Linked DNA regions of Cytobacillus sp. IB215665. The protein of the gene in region 2 interacts with the protein of the main gene of each other region in a pairwise test. Links are inferred from orthologs where the notes say so. Each region holds a gene or a part of one and is shown on either strand. Other genes may lie near its edges.

What was found.
Region 1: the proteins of SLH52_RS11140 (region 2) and SLH52_RS22390 interact in binary tests that used the Escherichia coli proteins (3 or more experiments, as listed by UniProt). The link is inferred for Cytobacillus sp. IB215665 from one-to-one orthologs.

The regions. Positions count from the first base shown.
Region 1 is NZ_JAXBME010000029.1:20,520-31,297, forward strand. The notes cover bases 6,633-9,609. They hold SLH52_RS22390 (ABC-F family ATP-binding cassette domain-containing protein), read left to right. Parts: upstream 6,633-7,143; coding sequence 7,144-9,075; downstream 9,076-9,609. Other genes in these bases: tsaD (tRNA (adenosine(37)-N6)-threonylcarbamoyltransferase complex transferase subunit TsaD), read right to left, coding at 9,516-9,609. In the rest of the region: groL (chaperonin GroEL), read right to left, coding at 1-1,109; co-chaperone GroES, read right to left, coding at 1,209-1,493; SLH52_RS22355 (type II CAAX endopeptidase family protein), read left to right, coding at 2,375-3,133; SLH52_RS22360 (YdiK family protein), read left to right, coding at 3,137-3,331; SLH52_RS22365 (DUF2161 domain-containing phosphodiesterase), read right to left, coding at 3,478-4,233; twin-arginine translocase subunit TatC, read right to left, coding at 4,387-5,139; SLH52_RS22375 (twin-arginine translocase TatA/TatE family subunit), read right to left, coding at 5,157-5,336; SLH52_RS22380 (redox-sensing transcriptional repressor Rex), read right to left, coding at 5,432-6,070; cyclic pyranopterin monophosphate synthase MoaC, read right to left, coding at 6,103-6,588; more of tsaD, read right to left, coding at 9,610-10,538; rimI (ribosomal protein S18-alanine N-acetyltransferase), read right to left, coding at 10,538-10,778. UniProt on the Escherichia coli protein: Genetic data indicate it may be involved in ribosome assembly or function.
Region 2 is NZ_JAXBME010000007.1:52,009-63,786, forward strand. The notes cover bases 4,975-8,411. They hold SLH52_RS11140 (2-oxoglutarate dehydrogenase E1 component), read right to left. Parts: upstream 8,013-8,411; coding sequence 5,175-8,012; downstream 4,975-5,174. Other genes in these bases: odhB (2-oxoglutarate dehydrogenase complex dihydrolipoyllysine-residue succinyltransferase), read right to left, coding at 4,975-5,175. Outside these bases: SLH52_RS11115 (lipid II flippase family protein), read left to right, coding at 1-21; SLH52_RS11120 (glutamine--tRNA ligase/YqeY domain fusion protein), read right to left, coding at 139-1,800; SLH52_RS11125 (SDR family oxidoreductase), read right to left, coding at 2,263-3,003; SLH52_RS11130 (TetR/AcrR family transcriptional regulator), read left to right, coding at 3,192-3,860; more of odhB, read right to left, coding at 3,913-4,974; proC (pyrroline-5-carboxylate reductase), read right to left, coding at 8,582-9,388; SLH52_RS11150 (sporulation protein YjcZ), read right to left, coding at 9,744-9,863; SLH52_RS11155 (esterase/lipase family protein), read left to right, coding at 10,491-11,778. UniProt on the Escherichia coli protein: E1 component of the 2-oxoglutarate dehydrogenase (OGDH) complex which catalyzes the decarboxylation of 2-oxoglutarate, the first step in the conversion of 2-oxoglutarate to succinyl-CoA and CO(2).

The DNA.
Region 1 (10,778 bases), on a different replicon or contig from region 2:
AATTTAGCTAGGCGCTCTTGTAATTTTTCTTTATCAAATTCAGAAGTTGTTTCTTCTAATTGTGTACGAATTTGGTTTACACGTGCTGCAATTTTATCAGATGCGCCAGTACCTTCAACAATTGTTGTATTTTCTTTTGTTACAACAACTTTTGAAGCACGACCTAATTGAGCAACAGTAGTAGCTTTCAAGTCTAATCCTAGGTCTTCAGTGATTACTTCAGCACCAGTTAGGATAGAAATATCTTCAAGCATTGCTTTACGACGGTCACCGAATCCAGGAGCTTTAACAGCTACTGCATTAAATGTACCACGAAGTTTGTTTACTACTAATGTAGCTAAAGCTTCACCTTCTACATCTTCAGCAATCATTAAAAGTGGTTTACCTTGTTGAACAACTTGCTCTAATACAGGTAACACTTCTTGGATATTAGCAATTTTCTTATCAGTGATTAAAATATATGGATTTTCTAAAACAGCTTCCATTTTATCAGAATCAGTAACCATGTATGGTGAAGCATATCCACGGTCGAATTGCATACCTTCAACAACTTCTAATTCAGTTGCGAAGCCTTTTGATTCTTCAATAGTGATAACACCATCATTACCAACACGTTCCATAGCTTCTGCAATTAATTGACCTACTTCTTCATCAGATGAAGAAATTGCAGCTACTTGAGAGATTGATTCTTTACCTTCAATCTGTTTTGAGATTGCTTTAAGCTCTTCAACTGCAACTTTAGTAGCCTTCTCAATTCCTTTACGAACGCCCATAGGGTTTGCACCAGCAGTTACGTTTTTAAGACCTTCAGTAATCATTGCTTGTGCTAAAACAGTTGCTGTAGTAGTACCGTCACCAGCTACATCATTTGTTTTACTAGCTACTTCAGCAACTAGCTTTGCACCCATGTTTTCAAATGCATCTTCTAATTCGATTTCTTTTGCAATTGTAACACCATCATTTGTAATTAATGGAGAACCAAATTTTTTCTCTAATACTACATTACGTCCTTTAGGTCCTAATGTAACTTTTACAGCATTAGCTAGTGCATCTACACCACTTAGCATAGAACGGCGTGCTTCTTCGCTAAATTTAATATCTTTTGCCATATTGTTTTACCTCCTCAAATTTTCCTAATCTATTAAATAATGTTCAATCCATATGCTGTTGAACATTACACATTATGTTAAGTACAAAGGTGGATAAAATTAGCTAAGTACAGCTAAAATATCGCTTTCACGTACGATTAAGTATTCTTTACCGTCAGATTTTACTTCAGTACCAGCATATTTTGAGAAGATGATACTATCACCTACAGCTACTTCAAGAGCTACACGCTCACCGCTGTCTAGTACTCGACCAGAACCAACAGCTACAACTTTTCCTTCTTGAGGCTTTTCCTTTGCAGTATCCGGTAATACGATACCACTTGCAGTCTTTTCTTCTGTTTCTTCAATTTGAATAACAACACGATCACCTAATGGCTTTAACAAGTGAAACAACCTCCTCAAATAATTTAAATGGTATTATTGTTCAATATTCTTCTATTAGCACTCGCTATACTTGAGTGCTAACACAACTATTATATTAATGAATCTCACATGTTTTTGCAAGTCTAAAGCAGAAAAAAATTCCTAATTTCATATATACCCCATAAATAGACAAGTTCTCCCTTGTATAACCACGACATTCGTCCCATTTTTTATTACACAATTAGAGCTTGGCTTTATTTCTTGTCATAGTCTTCAATATAGAAAGACTCTTTTCGTAATCTTTGCCGCTATTGATACCAGCATAGAAAAAGTGTTTTATACGGTTATCATTGCTTTACAGAAGAAAGATGCCATAACTCTAGTTAAGTACTTGGCAATTGCTTAGTACGAAAAACATTATTTAAATCAAAAACAACCCATTTCTAGGATCTCTGTAGAGTTAATATTGCTGATGTTGATGTATTTGGAACGCTAAGTAGGTTTTACATGATTGAAATAAAGTTTATACCTTCTTATGTAAATATCTTTATCATTTAACCCTTTAAAATTATGTCACAAATACGTAGGAATAAACATAAAAAACATAATATACATGAGTATGTTAGAATACTGTGATAAAATACGGTAAGTATTGTACTAACCCGTGTATATCGGACATACATTATTAGTGCATATTTTAATCGGACAACTATGATGAAAATCGTTAAATAGGCTAACAATGTCAAATCATTAAGGTATATCATTTGAATAGGGATTTTTCTTTCTGATAAAATGACATGGTGACCTCTAAAAGCTGCGAAGGGAAACAAGGCATTCCCAAATAGCAAAATACTATTTTAAACCAAAGCAGCATGAACAAACATTTAAAGGAGATTATTTTATTGATTAAAAAGATATTTCCACCGTTCGAAAGACATTATTGGTATGTAATTATCGCGTATATTATCGTCCAATTTTCTGCGACTTTAGGTGTGCCATTATTAGAAATTTTAGGTGTAGGCGAGGATGCTCATTCTAATGATATTGCGCTAGTCATTAGGGTTGGTTATTGGGCTGTAATTAGCTTTATCCTCGGATTAATGATTATTCTCTTCATTATGAAAAAAGATATGATTAACAGAGTGATTCCTGAAGATTACCCCTCTACTGGCAAAGCCATTTTCTGGTCAATCGCAGGTATTTTCCTTGCGTTATTTGCACAATCTTTAGCAGCAAATATTGAAATGTTACTTGGAATTAATCCAGGGTCAGAAAATACTGAAGTGCTTATCGGAATTTTTGAATTGGTCCCGTTATTCATTATTGTCACTTCAATCATCGCACCAATATTAGAGGAAATCATTTTTAGAAAGATCATTTTTGGCTCGTTGTATAAGAAATATAATTTTTGGATATCAGCACTTATTAGTTCTGTCATATTCGCCCTAGTTCATGGTGAGCCAGAGCACATACTCATATACAGTTCAATGGGATTTACTTTTGCCTTTCTTTATGTGAAAACAAAAAGAATACTCGTACCTATTATTGCACACGTTTCAATGAATACATTTGTGGTCTTAATACAAACTATCTACAAGGATGACATTGAACAAATGCGACAACAACTGGAACAAATGCAGTCGATTATTGGAGGATTATAACATATGCGCCGCTCACCTTTATTTTTTGGATTTATATATAGTTTTATAGGAATCGTTTTCACATATCTCGCAATTCAATCAGCTCAAGAAACAATTTGGAATTTCCCCACTCTCATATTGTCTTTTGTAGCCACCCTTGATTTTGGAGTGGCTATTCGTATGTTTATCTTTCATAACAAACTAAAAAATATAAAATAATTAACAACCTTCCTAGTTAACAGGAAGGTTGTTTTATTCTATGGCTAATTTCACATTAATTGTTGCTTTTTGCTAAGCACGAATATGTTCGGGACATCTTTTCTTCTCTAAATACATATGAGTTACCCAAAATACCATTCTCTGTATCAACCAAGCTTATTTGCTATTAATTCACCGTAATAGTGAACAAGTTGTGGATATGAAGTTAGCTCATTCTTACCCTTATCACTAAGTGAATAAGTTCCTCTTCGCACCCTTTCAAACCAGCCGTAATAATTTTTATTAAGAATAGATACAGTTTTGTCACCCGTTCCCATTTGGCGAAGATCACTTGTTGATAACTGACCTAAACGTTCGAGGCAACAAGCAATATGAATACAGTTTTCTTTGTACGCCGTCATGATTTTTTGATTCTTGCTTCCACCAACATTATGGTCACGATGCCTGCCTTGCATTTCAGTTAAAAGTAAATCTCTCTTTTTTTTGCTGCTTTGCATGCTTTTTTTCCGATCAAAGTCAGCTGGGGCTAGAATGATTTCTACCAGTGCAGTACCATTTTTGAAAGTTACAATCATAAGGCCTAATTCTAACCTTCTGACCAAATAACATATATCCTGCCATTTTTTAGAACGCAAAGAATATGTAGGCCTCGGGATAGCAATATACACCTGATCGGATAAACGCTGCCTTTTAGTAGCTTGTATTAACAGCTTTATACTTATATTAAGCTTAAGCTCCACGATCACTAGCTCATCGTCTTTTATAGCTGCTATATCACAATGATTGACTTCTCCATATACTTCATACCCCTGTTCTATAAAATGCTCTTGAATAGGTTTATATAAATCAACCTCAAACAATTTTGTTGTTTTATTGCTCATTAACATCATTACTTTCTTCATTTATTGAATGCTTTATATAAGATATTAATACGACCTTTATACTTGCATATACTCACAAAATAACCGCTAGAAAATACTACATGAAAAAAGTGAGCCTCTACAATTTGTAAAAACTCACTTTGATTAACTTTGTTATGGTTTATTGTATGGTTATTACTCATTTTCAGTCAGGAGTTCCTGTTCTAGTTTTTCCACTTTCCGATAGGTTATTTTTGAGATAAAGATACTTATTTCATATAGAATAAATAAAGGTATCGTCACCATCAGATGTGAAATGAGCTCTGGTGGCGTAATAAATGCTGCTATAACTAGTAAAACGAAATATGCGTATTTTCTTATTTTCGCTAAAAACATAGGCGAGACTATGCCAAGTCTAGTTAAAAACATCACAACGACAGGAAGCTGAAACAATATTCCAAATGGAATAGTGATTTTAAATAGAAATTGGAAGTATTCATTTATGCCAATAACTTGATTAACCGTTAGCCGTTCAGATATCCTCGTCATAAACTCAATAACAAATGGAAATAGAATAAAATAGGAAAATGAAACTCCACCTAAAAATAGTAACACTGATATTGGTATATAACTTAAAGTGATTTTCCGTTCTTTTTCATATAGACCTGGGCTAATAAACGCCCAAAGCTGATATAAAATAACTGGTGCAGTAATTACAAAAGCTATAATAAAAGCAAATTGCATATAAATTTTTATTGGATCAGTTAAGGAAAATGCATTCATCGTCAGCTCTTTTGCTTCATCAGCCTGTTGTAAATAGACAATGATTGGCTCAGCCAAAAAAAAGCTTCCAATTGTAGCAACAACAAAGAAAACGGCTGCGATAATTAGACGCTTCCTTAGCTCTCCTATATGATCGTATACAGACATTTCTTTACTATCATTCATACTTTCTCATCCTAATGTTACTTCTTTTTATTATTTTCATTTGCAATGTCTTGTGCCGCTCTCTTAAATTCTCTAAGTGTTTCTCCAGCAGCTTTTCCTAATTGAGGAAGCTTATTTGGACCAAAGATAACGAGTGCGATCACTAAAATTAATATAAGACTTCCTATTCCTATGTTAATTGGTCTCACCTCCATCATAAATTACAAATAATTTTCCTGATCTATCATTATAAAGCATATATTGTTATTATAACTCGATGATCATCTAAACGACCACAATGCCAGTAGAGCTACTATTCAGTTGGGTAGTTTTTAAGGAAATATACTAAAGATTGTAACTCAACTGCTAAATCAATGTGATGAATTCTAATATGGTCAGGTACATTAATTCGAGCTGGTGTAAAATTCAAAATACCCTTAATACCTGTTTCTACTAAACGATCGGTCATCCCTTGAGCAACTGGTGCAGGTACAGTTAAGATGGCAACACTTACATCTTTGGTAATATATTTTTCTAAATCATCCATATGATAAATAGGAACATCTCCAACTGTAGTGCCAATTTTTTGCTCATCAACATCAAATGCAAGTTCAATTTTCATATTATTATTTTTAATAAAATTGTAATTTAAAAATGCAGTACCTAAATTCCCGACCCCGATTAACACCACTTTTGTCAGTTCATCTTGATCTAGTGTTTGTCGAAAAAACGTTAATAAATAATTAACATTATAACCATACCCTTTTTTACCTAAAGCACCAAAATACGAAAAATCTCTACGTATTGTTGCTGAATCTACTTTTACAGCCTCGCTTAACTCAGCAGAAGATACGCGCTGCTTACCTGCAGCATGAAGATTTTTAATGAATCGATAATACAATGGTAAACGCTTTGCAGTAGCTTGTGGAATTTTTGTTTGTTCGTTATTCACTTCTATTCCCCCACATTCAAACAGCTATTCATTCACTGCTCTCTAATAAAGTCTCCGTTCTTTCCACCAGTCTTCTCTAATAAATAAGTTGGACCAATAACCATACCTTTATCAACTGCTTTACACATGTCATAAACAGTTAAGGCACATGTGCTAGCAGCAGTTAAAGCTTCCATTTCAACACCTGTACTACCCTTCGTTTTAACTTCTACGATAATAATAAGCTTGTATAAGTGCTTTTCTTCTTCCCATGTAAATGTGATATCGACACCCTTTAAACTAATTGGGTGACACATCGGGATAATATCTGATGTTTTTTTTGCAGCCATAATACCAGCCACTTGAGCTACAGCTAAAACATCCCCTTTTTTTATTTTTGAATGAATAATTTGTTCATAAATTTCTTTACTAACTGAGATACTTGATCTCGCTATAGCAGTTCTTAATGTTTCGCCCTTTTCAGAAATATCAACCATCTTTGCTCTACCTTGATCATTAAAATGTGTAAATGAAGACACTGTTGCTTTTCACCTCTCAATATGACTATACTACACTATTTTTACAATCCTGTCGTTACTTTAACAAGGCGTGAAAACTATATGTACACCCAAGTCCGTTTCTATCACCTTCTTAGTAAATGGCTTTTTCGTAAGTGGTGTGGCAATTGTAATTAATAATTTAGCCTATTGTTATAGTTTTAATGATGAAAAGGTGCAACAAATACTATGAGAAATCCTATTTATGTCTTAGTACAAGGCTTTTTTCGCATTAATTGCTGTTATTCGTTTTAAGAGAAAATACGTATAAACCTAGCGGTCGTAGCTTCTTTCCTCTTAATAAATGAGGTCAATTGCAAAAAATTTTATGAAAAGAGCCTATACATCGTACATGATATAAAAGCTAAGTCTAAAATATCTTCACTAAGAAAGCGCATACAAATCAAACTGAACTATTGTTAAAAATAAGCACTTCTCAAACCTTAGATAGTTAAACATTGGAATCCAGTGAAAGAATATTGCTCATTTCATACATTTTAAGATACACTAAAACTATTATAACAGAGGTGAACTAACATGATAGTGTTACAAGTGAATCAGCTCACAAAATATTTTGGATCTGATCTTATTTTATCGAATATAAAGCTAGAAGTACAATTGAAAGATAGAATAGCTGTCGTTGGCCGTAACGGCGCTGGAAAATCAACCTTATTGAAAATAATAGCAGGATACATGTCTCATGATAGCGGAAGCGTCATGAAACCGAAAGATATTTCTATTGGATATTTAGCACAGCATAGTGGCTTAGATTCGGACTTATCTATTTGGGAAGAAATGTTAACCGTGTTTGAACCGTTAAAAAAAATGGAGATAGAATTACGTAAACTAGAAGAAAAAATGTCCAATCAAAGCCTTATGTCAAACAAGGCAGATTACGACAAACTATTAAAAGAGTATGATCATTTACAAATTCAATATAAAGAACAAGGTGGCTATCAATATGAAGCTGATGTACGAGCTGTTCTACACGGACTTCAGTTTTCCAGCTTTAATTACTCAACACCTATATCATCTTTAAGTGGTGGTCAAAAAACGAGGCTTGCTCTAGGGAAGCTATTATTAGCAAAGCCAAATTTATTAATACTAGATGAGCCTACTAACCACCTTGACATTGATACTCTTACTTGGTTGGAGCAATATTTACTCGGCTATCCAGGAGCTATTCTCATCGTATCTCATGACCGTTATTTCCTTGATAAAGTCGTTACACAAGTATACGAAATATCTCGAACTAATTCAGCAAAATTCATCGGTAATTATAGTGATTATTTAAAGAAGAAAGCAGAAAATTATGAACACGATTTAAAGCTTTATGAAAAGCAGCAAGGTGAAATTGCCAAGCTTAAGGATTTCGTTCAACGAAACTTAGCACGAGCTTCAACAACAAAACGAGCACAAAGTAGAAGAAAACAACTGGAGAAAATGACAGTCCTAGATAAGCCTACTGGAGATGAAAAATCGGCTTCGTTCCACTTCGACATCGAACGTCAAAGTGGAAATGAAGTTTTAAAAGCTAAAGACATTTCTGTTTCTTATGAAAACAACAAGCCTATTATCCAACATATCAATTTTCAAATCATGAAAAGTGACAGTGTAGCTTTGGTAGGTCCAAATGGTATTGGGAAATCAACTTTACTCAAGGCAGCGATTAATAAGATACAAGCCCTACAAGGAGAATTTTCTTTTGGATCAAATGTTAAAGTTGGATACTATGACCAAGAACAAGCAAATCTTAGTTCAAATAAAAGTGTTCTTAATGAACTTTGGGATGAGTACCCATCAAAACCCGAGAAGGATATAAGGACAGTGTTAGGCAACTTTTTATTTTCAGGTGATGATGTGTTGAAGCCGGTATCAACACTTAGTGGTGGCCAAAAGGCACGACTTGCGTTAGCAAAGCTTATGTTACAAAAAGCTAATCTGTTAATTTTGGATGAGCCTACAAACCATTTAGACTTGGATAGTAAAGAAGTACTTGAAAATGCATTGATTGACTATCCTGGTACAATTCTATTCGTCTCCCACGACCGCTATTTTATAAACCGACTAGCTACGAAAGTGTATGAACTTACTACAAACGGTATTACTGAATATTTGGGAGACTATGATTATTTCATATCAAAGAAAGCAGAAATTGAAGAACTTAAGCTGCTAAATGAACAAAAAGTAGTTAGTCCTTCAATCAAGGAAGATAAAACACAGACGAAGCTGACTTATGAACAAGACAAGGAAATGAAGAAATTACAGCGTCAAAGAAAAAGAAGAATCGAAGAGCTAGAAATAGAGATATCAAAACTCGAAGAAAAAATAGATAAAAATGAGACTCTCCTATGTGACCCAACTATCTTTCAAGATCACGAAAAAGTGGCCGTGATTAATGAAGAAAACTCACAGTACCAGGAGCAACTAGAACAATTAATGACCGAATGGGAAACACTCCATGATTAGAAGAAAAGTGGAGACGACTGTTTTGCCTCGACAAGCGTTGGAACTACAATCCTAGAAGGTGCTTTTTACCTTTTAGGATTGTAGTGAAACGACCTCGAGAGGCTAGGGATACAGAAGAGAAGCGCAAGCCCCCAATAAGCACTACAATTATTGCAAAAAAGATGTTTCTTACACTTCATATGGATTGTAGTTGACTCTTCCACATAGTTATCCACAAACAATTCATTGTAATGTATGTTATACACCGACTTTTACACATTATCCACAGTTTTTATCAAAGTTATCCACTTATCCACTTGCTTCAAAAGTGCTTTTAAACTAGCTTTTGTTACTAATTTTCCACAATAGTATTTTTTCTGTGGATAAAGGTGTGGAAAAAGACCGTATCCTTAGGAAGAATCACGGTCTTTCATAACACTGTTATGTTATTATTCATTTTACTATTGCTCAATATCAAGGCCAGGGTTCCCATTTAAAGCCATGTCCGAACGCTTTCCTTGTTTAAATAATACACTACCTGCTGCTGCAATCATTGCCGCATTATCTGTACATAGAGTTAGCGGAGGAATAATTAATTCTATATCATCCTTTGACGAAAATTTTTCTTTAAGAGCAGCTCTTAACCCTTGATTAGCAGCTACACCACCAGCTAATAATACTTGTTGGACATTATACTTATCAACAGCTAACATCGCTTTTGTGACTAATACATCTATTACGCTTGCTTGAAAGCTTGCTGCGATATCTTTTGTTTCTAAATCCTCACCACGTTGCTTCGCATTATGTAATGTATTTATCACAGCAGATTTCAATCCACTAAAACTGAAATCAAAAGAACCTTCTTCAAGCCAAGCTCGAGGAAGCTTAATCGTCGCTTCTCCTTCATGAGCTAGTCGGTCAATGTGAGGACCACCTGGATATGGTAGTCCCAATGTTCTTGCAACTTTATCATAAGCTTCACCTACAGCATCATCACGTGTCTCTCCAATTACTTTAAATGATCCGTGTTTTTCCATATATACTAATTCTGTATGCCCACCTGAAACAACCAATGATATAAGTGGGAATTTCATTTCAGATACTAGTTGATTTGCATAAATATGTCCAGCTATATGGTGAACCCCAATAATAGGAATGTTGTGCGCAAGAGCAATAGCTTTGGCAGCATTGACACCAACTAACAAGGCTCCGACTAATCCTGGCCCTTCAGTAACAGCAATTGCATCGATCTCGTTATATGATATTTGCGCCTGCCTTAGCGCTTCTTCAAGCACAATGGTAATTTGCTCTACATGATGTCTAGAGGCTATTTCTGGCACAACTCCTCCAAAACGCTGATGACTTTCTATTTGGGATGCTACAACATTCGCTAAAATTTCACACCCATTTTTTATGATTGCTACAGCCGTTTCATCGCAGCTTGTTTCGATTGCTAAAATAATTTGATTTTGTATTTGTTCCATTATATATTCACCCACATTATTAATGCATCCTCTTGGTTATCTGTATAGTAATTCTTCCTAATTCCCCCATCATTAAATCCTAATTTGCGATAGAGCGATTGGGCAATTATATTTGATACCCTTACCTCTAATGTCATCGTCTTTGCTCCAAGTGCTTTTGCAAAATCCATCAGCTGCTTTAGCATGGCTTCTCCTAGTTTCCTGCCACGACATTCTGGTAACAAAGCTACATTCGTAATA
Region 2 (11,778 bases):
ACTAATCTATTAATATATTAATGTTAACTTGGACAGTAATTTATACAGCTGGTAAGATGATTTACATTACTTGAGAAAGAAACAAAAGGGTCAAGCTCCACTGTGTTTTAGTGGGGCTGACCCTCTTTTGAAAAACTCTTACAATCTAAATGAGCTTTTTAATGAAACAATTAAGTTAAAAACAGTCTGTTCATCAGAAGTATGCTTAGGATCTACATTAAAATATCCGTGTCTAAAAAACTGAAATTTATCTTGTGGTTTTACATTTTTCATATTAGGTTCAATAAACCCATTTAAAATTTGCAAAGAATTAGGATTTACACGATCAATAAATGTTTTTTCTTCCTGATTTTCTTCTTCTTGCTCGTCCTCATCTAAAATCAAAGGCTCATACAAGCGGAATTCTGCAGGAATCGCTTCGTTTGCATCAACCCAATGAATGGTTCCTTTCACTTTACGTCCAGTAAAACCTGAGCCACTTTTCGTTTCAGGATCATACGTACAATGTATTTCAACAACATTACCGTCATCATCCTTGATTACCTCTTCACACTTTATGAAATAAGCATGCTTCAATCGCACTTCATTACCAGGGAATAGTCGGAAATATTTTTTTGGTGGATTTTCCATGAAATCCTCTTGTTCAATGTATATCTCTCGTGAAAATGGAATTTGTCTTGAGCCCATCTCAGGATTTTCAGGATTAATTTCAGCATCTAACATCTCTACTTGTCCTTCAGGATAATTGGTAATGACAACCTTCAATGGACGAAGTACCCCCATCGTACGTGGTGAAGTTAACTTTAAATCTGCTCTAATAAAATGTTCAAGCATTCTTGAATCTACTTCACCTGTTCCTTTAGTTACACCTAATTCACGAATAAAAGCACGGATAGATTCAGGTGTATACCCTCTTCTTCGCAATGCAGAAATAGTTGGTAAACGTGGGTCATCCCACCCATCAACATATCCTTCTTCAACTAATTGTTTTAGTTTCCGCTTACTCATTACAGTATTCGTTAAGTTCAGACGCCCAAACTCAATTTGCTGTGGTTTGCTGTCCATTTCACTTTCTTCAACGACCCAATTATATAAAGGCCTTTGATCTTCAAATTCTAATGAGCAAAGTGAGTGAGTTACATCTTCTATCGCATCTTCTATTGGATGTGCAAAACTATATACAGGATAAATACACCACTTATCTCCAGTATTATGGTGTGTCGTATGTGAGATACGATAAAGAACTGGATCTCTTAAATTTATATTAGGAGAACTCATATCGATCTTGGCTCTTAACACGCGTTCTCCATTAGCAAATTCACCATCACGCATGCGTTTGAACAAATCAAGATTTTCTTCCACAGATCGGTTCCGATATGGACTATCTTTACCTGGTTCAGTTAAAGTGCCACGGTATTCACGGATTTCATCTGGAGAAAGGTCATCTACATATGCCTTGCCTTTGTTAATTAATAAAATAGCACGGTTATACATTTCTTCAAAATAATCTGAAGCAAAAAATAACCCATCCCAATCAAAACCAAGCCATTCTATATCTTGTTTTATTGAATTTACAAATTCAATATCTTCCTTCAATGGGTTTGTATCATCAAAGCGCAAATTTGTTTTCCCATTAAATTCATCAGCTAAATCAAAATTCGTAATAATAGCTAAAGCATGACCTATATGTAAGTAACCATTTGGCTCTGGTGGAAAACGAGTAGTGACATGATCACGCTTTCCAGTTTCTAAATCCTTCTTTATCATTGGTCTAATAAAATTAGATGAGTTATTGTCCACAATTTTTCAACCTCTCGTATGAAATAAATATTTATGTACCATTTTAGATTTATTAATATTTATATCATATATATTTATATTTTGCCAATAAGCTTTTGTACAAGAATTATTACAACCTTTCAAGAAAGAAAGGTTGTCTCACTATAATAATACATGTGAGCCGTTTAGCTTATTTGGAAAATACAAAAGCTAAACTTAAAAGACTGTTTTCTCATTAATTTGTTTTCTAAAATTAAGTAATAAACAAGTACACAACTATCGTTGGCGATTTATTTTGATTGTAAAAATTTTCAAATCCCTTTTTACTATACTAGTTTAGTGACAATAAACCATCTAAAACAGCCTAATAAAAAGAGCCTGAAGCTTAAGCTCAATTTAGTGTAATAAAATCTTTTTACACTTATTGCGAAGCTTAACGACAGACTCTGTTCATGTATATAATTTATTAGCAATGATACTATATTACAACATTTGATCTGTTGGACGAACGATGATTTCATTTACATCAACATGATCAGGCTGTTGAACTGCATACGCAATCGCATTTGCAATGTCTTTTCCTTGTAATGTCTTTAAATCAACATATCTTTCTTGGAAATTACGGATAACATCCTCATCTGTAATTGTATGAGTGAGTTCTGTTGCAACTGCTCCAGGACAAATAATTGTTGTACGAATATTTTGTCCAGATTTCATTTCTTGTCGCAGCCCTTCGGTAATAGCTCTTACAGCATATTTTGTACCACTATAAACAGAGCTTCCAGGCCCAACTCGATGCCCTGCTACAGAAGAAATATTGATGATGTGCCCTGATTTTTGTTCTTCCATATACGGTAGAACCGCTCCGATCCCATAAAGTACTCCTTTTATATTCACATCAATCATTTTATCCCATTCATCCACTTTTCTTTTGTTCAAAAATGACAACGGCATAATCCCTGCATTGTTTACTAGTACGTCTATTTTACCAAAAACATTGATCGTTTCTTTCGCTAAAGTTTCCATTTCCTCAAACGATGTTACATCTGTCACATGATATGAAGCGTGACCACCAATTTCCTTAACTTGTGCTTGTAAATCCTTTAATCTTTCCTCTCGTCTTGCAGCTAACATCACTTGATATCCTTGCTCTGCTAACTTTAAAGCTGTTGCCTGACCAATACCACTACTCGCTCCTGTTATGATTGCCACTTTGTTTGTCATAGTAAAACAACTCCTTTAATATTTTAACTTTTATACTAATAATGTTTTTTTAGTCTAAAATGTATTACATATGTAAATATAACACTATTATTAAACATTGTAAACTAAAAAAACATATTCTGTCTAAAGTGTTTATTACAGGGCTATATTAGTATATGTTATAATTAAGTTGTTAAGGGGGATTTTCTATGCGTAAGATTGATCCTAAGTTAAGGGAACAAATGAGAAAAACATATGCACAAAAATTAATGAGCATCATTCGAGTTCAAGGATTTAATTCACTTAAAATTCAAGATATAGCTGAGCATATGCAAATTAGCAAAGCGACACTTTACAATTATTTCTCTTCAAAAGAAGAAATATTAAATGAAATAACGAAAAACTATATTGAATATTTTAAGCAAGGCGAACAAACTATTGAAAATAATCAATTTACTTATATAGAACGTTTCCAAAAAGTTTTTGAGCAAGAAGTACTAACCGCTATATATATTTCTGAATTGTTTTTAGAAGAATTGAAAATTGGTTTTCCAAATTTATATGAAGAAATTATTTATGCTAGAAGAAAAAGAAAAACGACCATTAAATATTTTTATGAACAAGGGATGAAAGAAGGAGTTTTTCATCCATTAAATCCTCAAATTCTGCTTATGCAAGATGAAGTTGCATTAAGAAAGTTACTAGAACCAACCTATTTATTAGAAGAAGGCTTAACAACTAAACAGGCTTTATTAGATTATTACGAAGCAAAAAAAATACAAATCATCAAAAGTGAAACACTGCTATCTGCAAACGATGAAGTAATGACAGAGATTATTGAACATCTTTCTCGCAAATTAGCAACGTCATATTTATAATATTTTTCGGGTGAGATTAAATATTAATCTCACCCTTTCCCATCATCATAACTTATCCATCGAGTAATAATGATTCAGGGTCCTCTACCAGTTCTTTTACATGGACAAGGAATTGCACTGCTTCTCTGCCGTCAATGATTCTATGGTCATAAGAAAGAGCAATATACATCATTGGTCGAACTGCAATCGTATCATCTTCATCAATAACAATCGGTTTTTTTTGAATTTTATGCATCCCTAATATCCCTACTTGGGGTGCATTTAATATTGGAGTTGAAAATAATGAACCGAATACACCACCATTAGTAATCGTAAATGTACCACCTTGTAAATCCTGAAGTGATAATTTCTTTTCTCTAGCTTTAGAGGCCAAATTCCTTATTCCTTTTTCAATGTCTGCAAAACTTAATTGGTTAGCATCACGGAGAACTGGAACAACTAAGCCCTCTTCTGCTGACACAGCAACCCCGATATCATAATATCGTTTTAATAAAATTTCGTTGTCTTGAATTTCAGCATTTAACATTGGAAAGGCTTTCAATGCACCTACAACTGCTTTCGTAAAAAAAGACATATATCCAAGGCGAACATCATATTTTTCTTCAAACCTTTGCTTTTTTCTATTACGCAAACTCATAATTGCAGTCATATCTACTTCATTAAAAGTAGTCAACATCGCTGCTTGTTGTTGCGCTTGCACTAAATGGTGTGCAATTGTTTGACGGCGCCGTGACATTGGAACCCGTTCAATTTGTTTAGTTTGATTAAGGTTAGTGAAAGGTGATTGAGCATTGTCAGTTACAGTTGATTTATCTTGCTTTTCTTCGATTGAAGTAGCATAGTTTATGACGTTTTCAGGTCTAATACGACCGAGCAAATCACTTGAATCAACTTTTTTTAGATCAATCCCTAATTCTCTAGCTTTTTTCCTAGCGGCTGGTGTCGCTATCGGACGCTCATTTTGTGAAGGCATTTTGTTCGTTTGCTCTCCCTCACGTACATCAATTTTCGGTTGATCATCCTGAACTGTTTCTTCGGTAGCAGCTTTAGAAAATGACTCGTTTGAAGTAAGAACTTCTCTGTTATCATTTACTTTCGCAATTACTTGATCTACAAAAACAACTTCACCTTGCTCAGCTAGAATATCCTCTAATACACCATCATATTCTGCATAAATTTCTATATTAATTTTGTCAGTTTCTAACTCAACTATCGCTTCACCTTCGGAAATGGAATCACCCTTATGCTTGAACCACTCAGAAATCGTACCTTCTGTAACAGATTCTGCGAGTTCCGGTACTTTAATTTCTTTCATTATGCCCACTCCTCTGTTATTTTCAGTGCTTGTTGTATAATTTGCTCCTGTTCCACCTTATGAATTACATGTTCTCCTGTTGCAGGACTTGAGTGATATGGTCGTCCTATATAATCAAATTTCACATGCTGTAAGGAAGGTTGTAACAATTTATAAATGAATTCCCAAGCCCCCATGTTCTTAGGCTCCTCCTGTACCCAAAAGACATCAGCTAAATTTGGAAAGCGTTGTATTATTTGAATAATTTCCTCTTTTGGAAAAGGATATAATTGTTCTATACGCAATATATGAATATAACTTGATGCTTTCGTGGATCTCGTTTCCAACTCAGAAACTATATCTACTGCAATTTTTCCTGTGCAAAGAATAAGCCGTGTCACAGTCTCATGATCTTCTTCAACAAGCGGGTGTTCAATAACTTCTTGAAATTGCTGATTAGTGAATTCCTCAATATATGACATTGCCTTTGTATGACGTAGTAAACTTTTCGGTGTCATTATAATTAGTGGACGAACCCCCCCATCACTTAACATAGCTGCTTGCCTTTTGAGAATGAGAAAATATTGTGCAGAGGAAGTTACATTAGCCACTGTCCAATTATTTTCTGCAGACAACGTTAAAAAACGTTCTAACCGAGCGCTTGAATGCTCTGGCCCTTGTCCCTCGTATCCATGTGGAAGTAGCATGACTAACCCTGACTTCTGTCCCCATTTAGCCCTTCCAGCTGATATGAACTGATCAATGATTACTTGAGCAGCATTCACGAAATCTCCAAATTGTGCCTCCCAAATTACCAATGTATCTGGAGCATAAACACTGTATCCATACTCAAAACCTAGTACGGCCGCTTCAGACAATGGACTATTATATACCGCAAAAGATGCTTTGCTATTGTCCATGTTGTGTAAAGCAGAAAATTTTCTATCAGTTTGAAAATCATTTATAACAATATGGCGGTGGGCAAATGTGCCCCTTTCAATATCTTGGCCTGTCATTCTTATCGGTGTACCATCAGAAATAATTGATGCAAGCGCTAACGCTTCAGCTAACCCCCAATCAACTTTTCCTTGTTCTTTCAACGCTTCCTTTCGTCTCATCAGTATTTTTTTCAATTTCGGATATACATTTAAGTCTTCAGGCCATTCGACTAATGAAGTATTAATATCGAATAGTTCTTTTTCAGTTATTGGCGTTTTTTGCTCAGAAACGTTAGAAGATAACCTTTCATTTAAGCTGGTCTTATCATTCGTATTTTCTTGTGTAGTTATTTGTTTATAACTTTCGGTTAATTTGTTATTCATAAATTGTCTATAATTATTGTAACGCTCAACACTGAACTGTCCCTTCTCATATAGTTGCTCAGCATACTTTTCAGCTACTCGAGTGTGCTTATGAATCAAGTTATACGTTAAAGGCTGTGTTGCCATTGGATCATCTGTCTCATTATGGCCATAACGACGATAACCTACCAAATCTATGAGAAAATCTTTCTTAAATTTCTCCCTATATTGTGAAGCGAGGCGTACAGCTACTAAGCAAGCTTCCGGATCATCAGCATTTACATGTATGATGGGTATTTCAAAACCTTTGACTATATCGCTTGCATACAATGTAGAGCGAGAGTCAACAGGGCTTGTAGTAAATCCAATTTGATTATTTGCAATAATGTGTATCGTACCGCCTGTTTGATATCCTCTTAAACGGCTTAAATTTAAGGATTCTGCTACTATCCCTTCTCCTGGAAAGGCAGCATCACCATGAATGAGAATACTTAATGCACTACTTTGGTTTTGTATCGGGAATCCTCGCTTTTGTCGATTTTCTTGGGCTGCACGGGTAAACCCTTGGACAACAGGATTAACAAATTCTAAATGGCTAGGATTATTCGCAAGGTGTATTTTTGTGTGAATACTTTCTTGTTCGTGAATATCAAGGTCTGCACCTAAATGGTATTTAACATCACCCGTCCAACCGTAATTTATCCCTGTTGATCCTTCAGATGGGACAAGATGTTTATTCGGTGCATGATGAAACTCAGAAAAGATTTTTTCATAAGGTTTTCTTAAAACATGTGCCAGCACATTTAATCTACCTCGATGTGCCATCCCTATCAACATATCTTTAGTCCCTGTTTTTGCATTTGCATAAATGATTTCATCTAACATTGGAACTAACATATCAAGCCCTTCAATTGAAAAGCGTTTTTGAGCTGCAAATGTTTTGTGTAAAAACATTTCAAAGCTCTCAACTTCAATTAAACGCTCAAGAAGGCTTACCTTTTGCTCTTGTGGCAATTCTTCATATAAAGACTCAGCTTCAACTACTTTATATAGCCATGCTCTTTCTTCTAAGTCTTGTACGTGATTAAATTCGTATGATAATGAACTTGTATAGAGCTCTTTTAATTTTTCGATAGTTGAAAATCCGGTACGTATTGAGTGAGGTGCATGCTCCCATATAATATCGGCAGTCATATTGTTCAGATCATTTTCCGTTAATTGATACGTCTCTAAGTTTAGAAAGTTAGGTGAAGAAGCATTTTCATTTAAATGCTGATGGAGCGGGTTAATTTTTGCATACAAATGTCCCTTTGTTCGGATCATTGTTATAAGTTGGATTGCCGAAGCAACTTTTGATAATTGGTCTGATTGGTTGTTTTGAGATTCACAATGCTTAGGAGTCGAAAAAGTAGGCGGTCCCCACTTAGCAAATAATTGTTTAATACTATCATCCACTTGATTAGGGTTAATACAATATAACTCATATTGCTCTTGAACATACGCAATGTTTGGTCCAGAAAACGATTGCCATTGAAAGCCATGTTTTCTGTTTGTCATGTTAGTTACCCTCCCATTAATATGAACGAATATGATGTAACTATAAGAAGTGTTGTATGATATTTAATTGAATTTAGTTCTCAATTAAAAAATAACAGAAACGCACACATATTACAAAAATAATGCTTAAAACAATAACTAATGTTAACAATCCTCTTCTCGTAAGCTTCATTATTATTTTTACTATTATCATACGGGGTTATGCCTTAGTTTGATAAGCGACAGCCATTTTGACATAACCTTATTTTTATCATTAAATTTAATTAGTATTAATTATTAATAAAGGCTGTTTTTCCATTAATTGTTGCTTACCTAATAGACGAATATAACAAACGTTCGAGGCATCTATTTTTCTCTAAAGACTACAAAAATCATATAATACACTACATTCTTCTCAAATTTAACTAAAAAACGGCAAAATTCACGAAAAGAGCTTTAATAAGACAGTAAAAGATACCTCATTATAGTCAGATGATTGGCTGTCGAGGTATCTTTCTTTTAGGCTTTTTATTGTACTTTTTTGTTAATATTACTCAGTAAAACGAGGTCACGTACCGAGGAATAGTTATTTATTTACCTGCCAGTTGTTGTGCCTTCTTTTGTGTTGCGATAACCGCTTGCTCAATAATATTTGTAAATTGATTTTGATCTAACACTTCTATTCCTGCTGCTGTAGAACCTCCAGGTGATGTCACTTGATCACGTAGTTCGTCGGGAGCATGTCCTTCCTTCAACATAGCAGCTGATCCATATATCATCTGCGTAACGAGCTTGCGTGCTTGGGCTTTTGTAACACCGTATTCTAACGCCGACTGTTCTAACGCCTCAGCAAAACGATATAAAAACGCTGGTGCACTTCCAGTAATAGCAGTTAAATCATGTATTTGTTGCTCTGTACATAGTTCTGCATCACCTATTCCAGTTAATACTAGCTCTAACTCTTGGCGATGCTTCTCCTTAACAGCTTTGCCAAAAGTGTATAAAGACATAGATTGAGAAATGTTTGCAGCAGTGTTTGGCATAATCCAAGCAACTGGCGTCTCCTCAGGCAGAATATTTTCTAGTAGCTGTATGCCTATTCCACCTGCTATAGTGACAACTAATTGTCCTTTAATCCATAAAGACAAATCTTCTAGTATCTCTTTGTGCGCTTCAGGAGGCATAGCCAAAATAATGATATCTACATGGGCGACCTCATCCTGCCATTTTGTTGATGTTGTGACACCATATTTTTCCTTCAAATCAAATAATCTTTGTTCATCCGTTCGATTCGTAACAATAATTTCATCAATATACTCTTGTTTGTATGTTAGTAAACCAGAAAAAATGGCCTCGGCCATTCTGCCTGCACCGATAAATAAGATCTTTTTTTTCATTAAATGTTCCACTCCATTAATAGATATATTTGTTGATCTAATCAATATTTCTTATTTTCATATGTGTTTCTTGATCATTAACTACCACAATAAACGATTATAACGTAGTCACTATTAATAATGAAGTATTTAATTATATTGTCGATAAACCTTGATGGACTTTGCTTGCTTAAGATCTGTAATAGTATTTATTTTCAACGTGAAAACTATTTAAGTCCTCAAAACAAAATAAAGGAGTACTCTTCTTTTTATAAGAGTACTACCTTAAAAGCCATATAGGCGATCAACCTATTCAAGTTTTACACTATTGAAACATCCAACTCCTTGAATGAAAGGTGCTGTTCACTTGTATACTCTAATAAGGGCGTACCACAACTCCAAGTACAATGATCAACAGTATGAATAATACTACAATAAACGCAAATCCACCAAAAGGTCCATGCCCACCATATCCATAACCACCATAACCATACATATTACCATTCCTCCTTTCTAGTTATATTTTCAGTTTATGTGTATAAAAAAAAACTGACTGTACGAATGCACATGATGAAAACACCCAATTTATGATCATCTTTTATTATTTTTCAAATAGCTTGTTGTTTTCGAACTTAGAAACAATCACTGATTCAATTTGATTTGAGCCACCTTTGTTACTTACAGTTGACATCAAACAATACCATTCCTTACATATATATTTATACAACAAAATTCCTTGTTTTTTTCTGCTTGTGTGTAGCTTATTGTTTTTCTTAACAAAAGCTATTATCAGATTAATTGTTGCTTTTAGTAATAATGACTAAATACAAATGAACCTAACGCTCGGAGCATCTTTGTTCACTAAAGACTATGAAAGTCATATAAACAATTCAGTCACTCAAATGCAAGTGAAAAAACAACATAGTTTTCGAAATGATTCTTACTTATGAACTTTTAGGAGAATAAATGCTGAAACAAAATAAGACTTTTTACTTAGCCTATAACTTACAATACTTGTGAAAATACTATCAATCTTGATAAATACACTGAATATTTGTAATATTACAATTAACTATATGCATTTACTATATAGTAGAAAATATGAATAAAAGGAGTTGGATAAATGAAAATCCGTACTTATCTATTAATCGTGCTATTAACTGTGATGCTAGTATTTCCACCTAGCATTGTAAAAGGTGCTATTGTAACAGATGCTATTCCAAAACCAATTAATGTAACCGACACACCTGGAACTTGGTACTTAGGGGCATTGCCCGACAATGTGAATATGAACAAATCTCCTCTCGTATTCGTCCAAGGTTTACACGGAAACGCTAAGGATTGGTGGGAAGAAACAGTTTATTACGGTGAAAACGATATGTACAATTACGCATATGCTAATGGCTATCGAACAGCTTTTGTACAACTTGAGGATGCAACTGGTGGTGATGCTGCGGATATGTGGCATAATGGTCAAATGCTAGCATCGATGTTAGAGGAAATTTACGACTATTTTGGAGAGCAAGTTACTATTATCGCTCATAGTAAGGGAGGGGTCGATACACAAACAGCGCTCGTCCATTTTGAAGCATGGCCATACGTAAACGATGTCATTACATTATCTTCTCCACACTATGGTTCTCCTTTAGCTGATTTGGCATATAGTTCTTGGGCAAATTGGTTAGCAGACTTGATTGGCAGAACTGATGAAGGAACATTTGTAATGCAAACAGGAGAAATGGAGAAATTTCGTCTAATTACTGATGAAAATGAAAGCGCATACAATAATAACTATTATACTGCTTCTGGCACTGGATGGGGGCCTCTCTTCTCAGCTCTTTGGTTTGGTGGTGCGTATTTAGGCGGTGATAACGACGGTCTTGTTCCTGTATGGAGTTCAAGGCTACCGTATGGCACTCACTTTTTTAGTGGAGGAGACGACATAGATCACGATAATATTCGAATGGGCAACAGCTCCTTTGATAGAATCGCAACTTTGTTAAATGATACATCTACTCACACATCTGCAAATTGGTTCACAGCTGCTTCATCTGACTCACAATATGTACCTGAACAATTATTACGCGGCGGTAGTTTATCTACTAATCACCTAGTAGAAGAACTTATCCCTGTAGAATCCGATAATAATAGAGTTGTATTTCAAATATTAACAGCTAGCGAAGATGTGAATGTAAAGCTTATATCTCCGAAAGGAAAAGAGTATACAAAAAAATCAAAGCAGTACATTCAATCTGAGGGAGAGAATTACTTTAAAAACACTTATATTCAAACATTTACTATAGACCAACCTGGTGCTGGAGAATGGCAAATAGATCTAAATAGTAGCAACGAAGATGCGTATTTTATAGTTACAAATTTTCAAGGGTCAAATGCACTTAACATAGACTGGG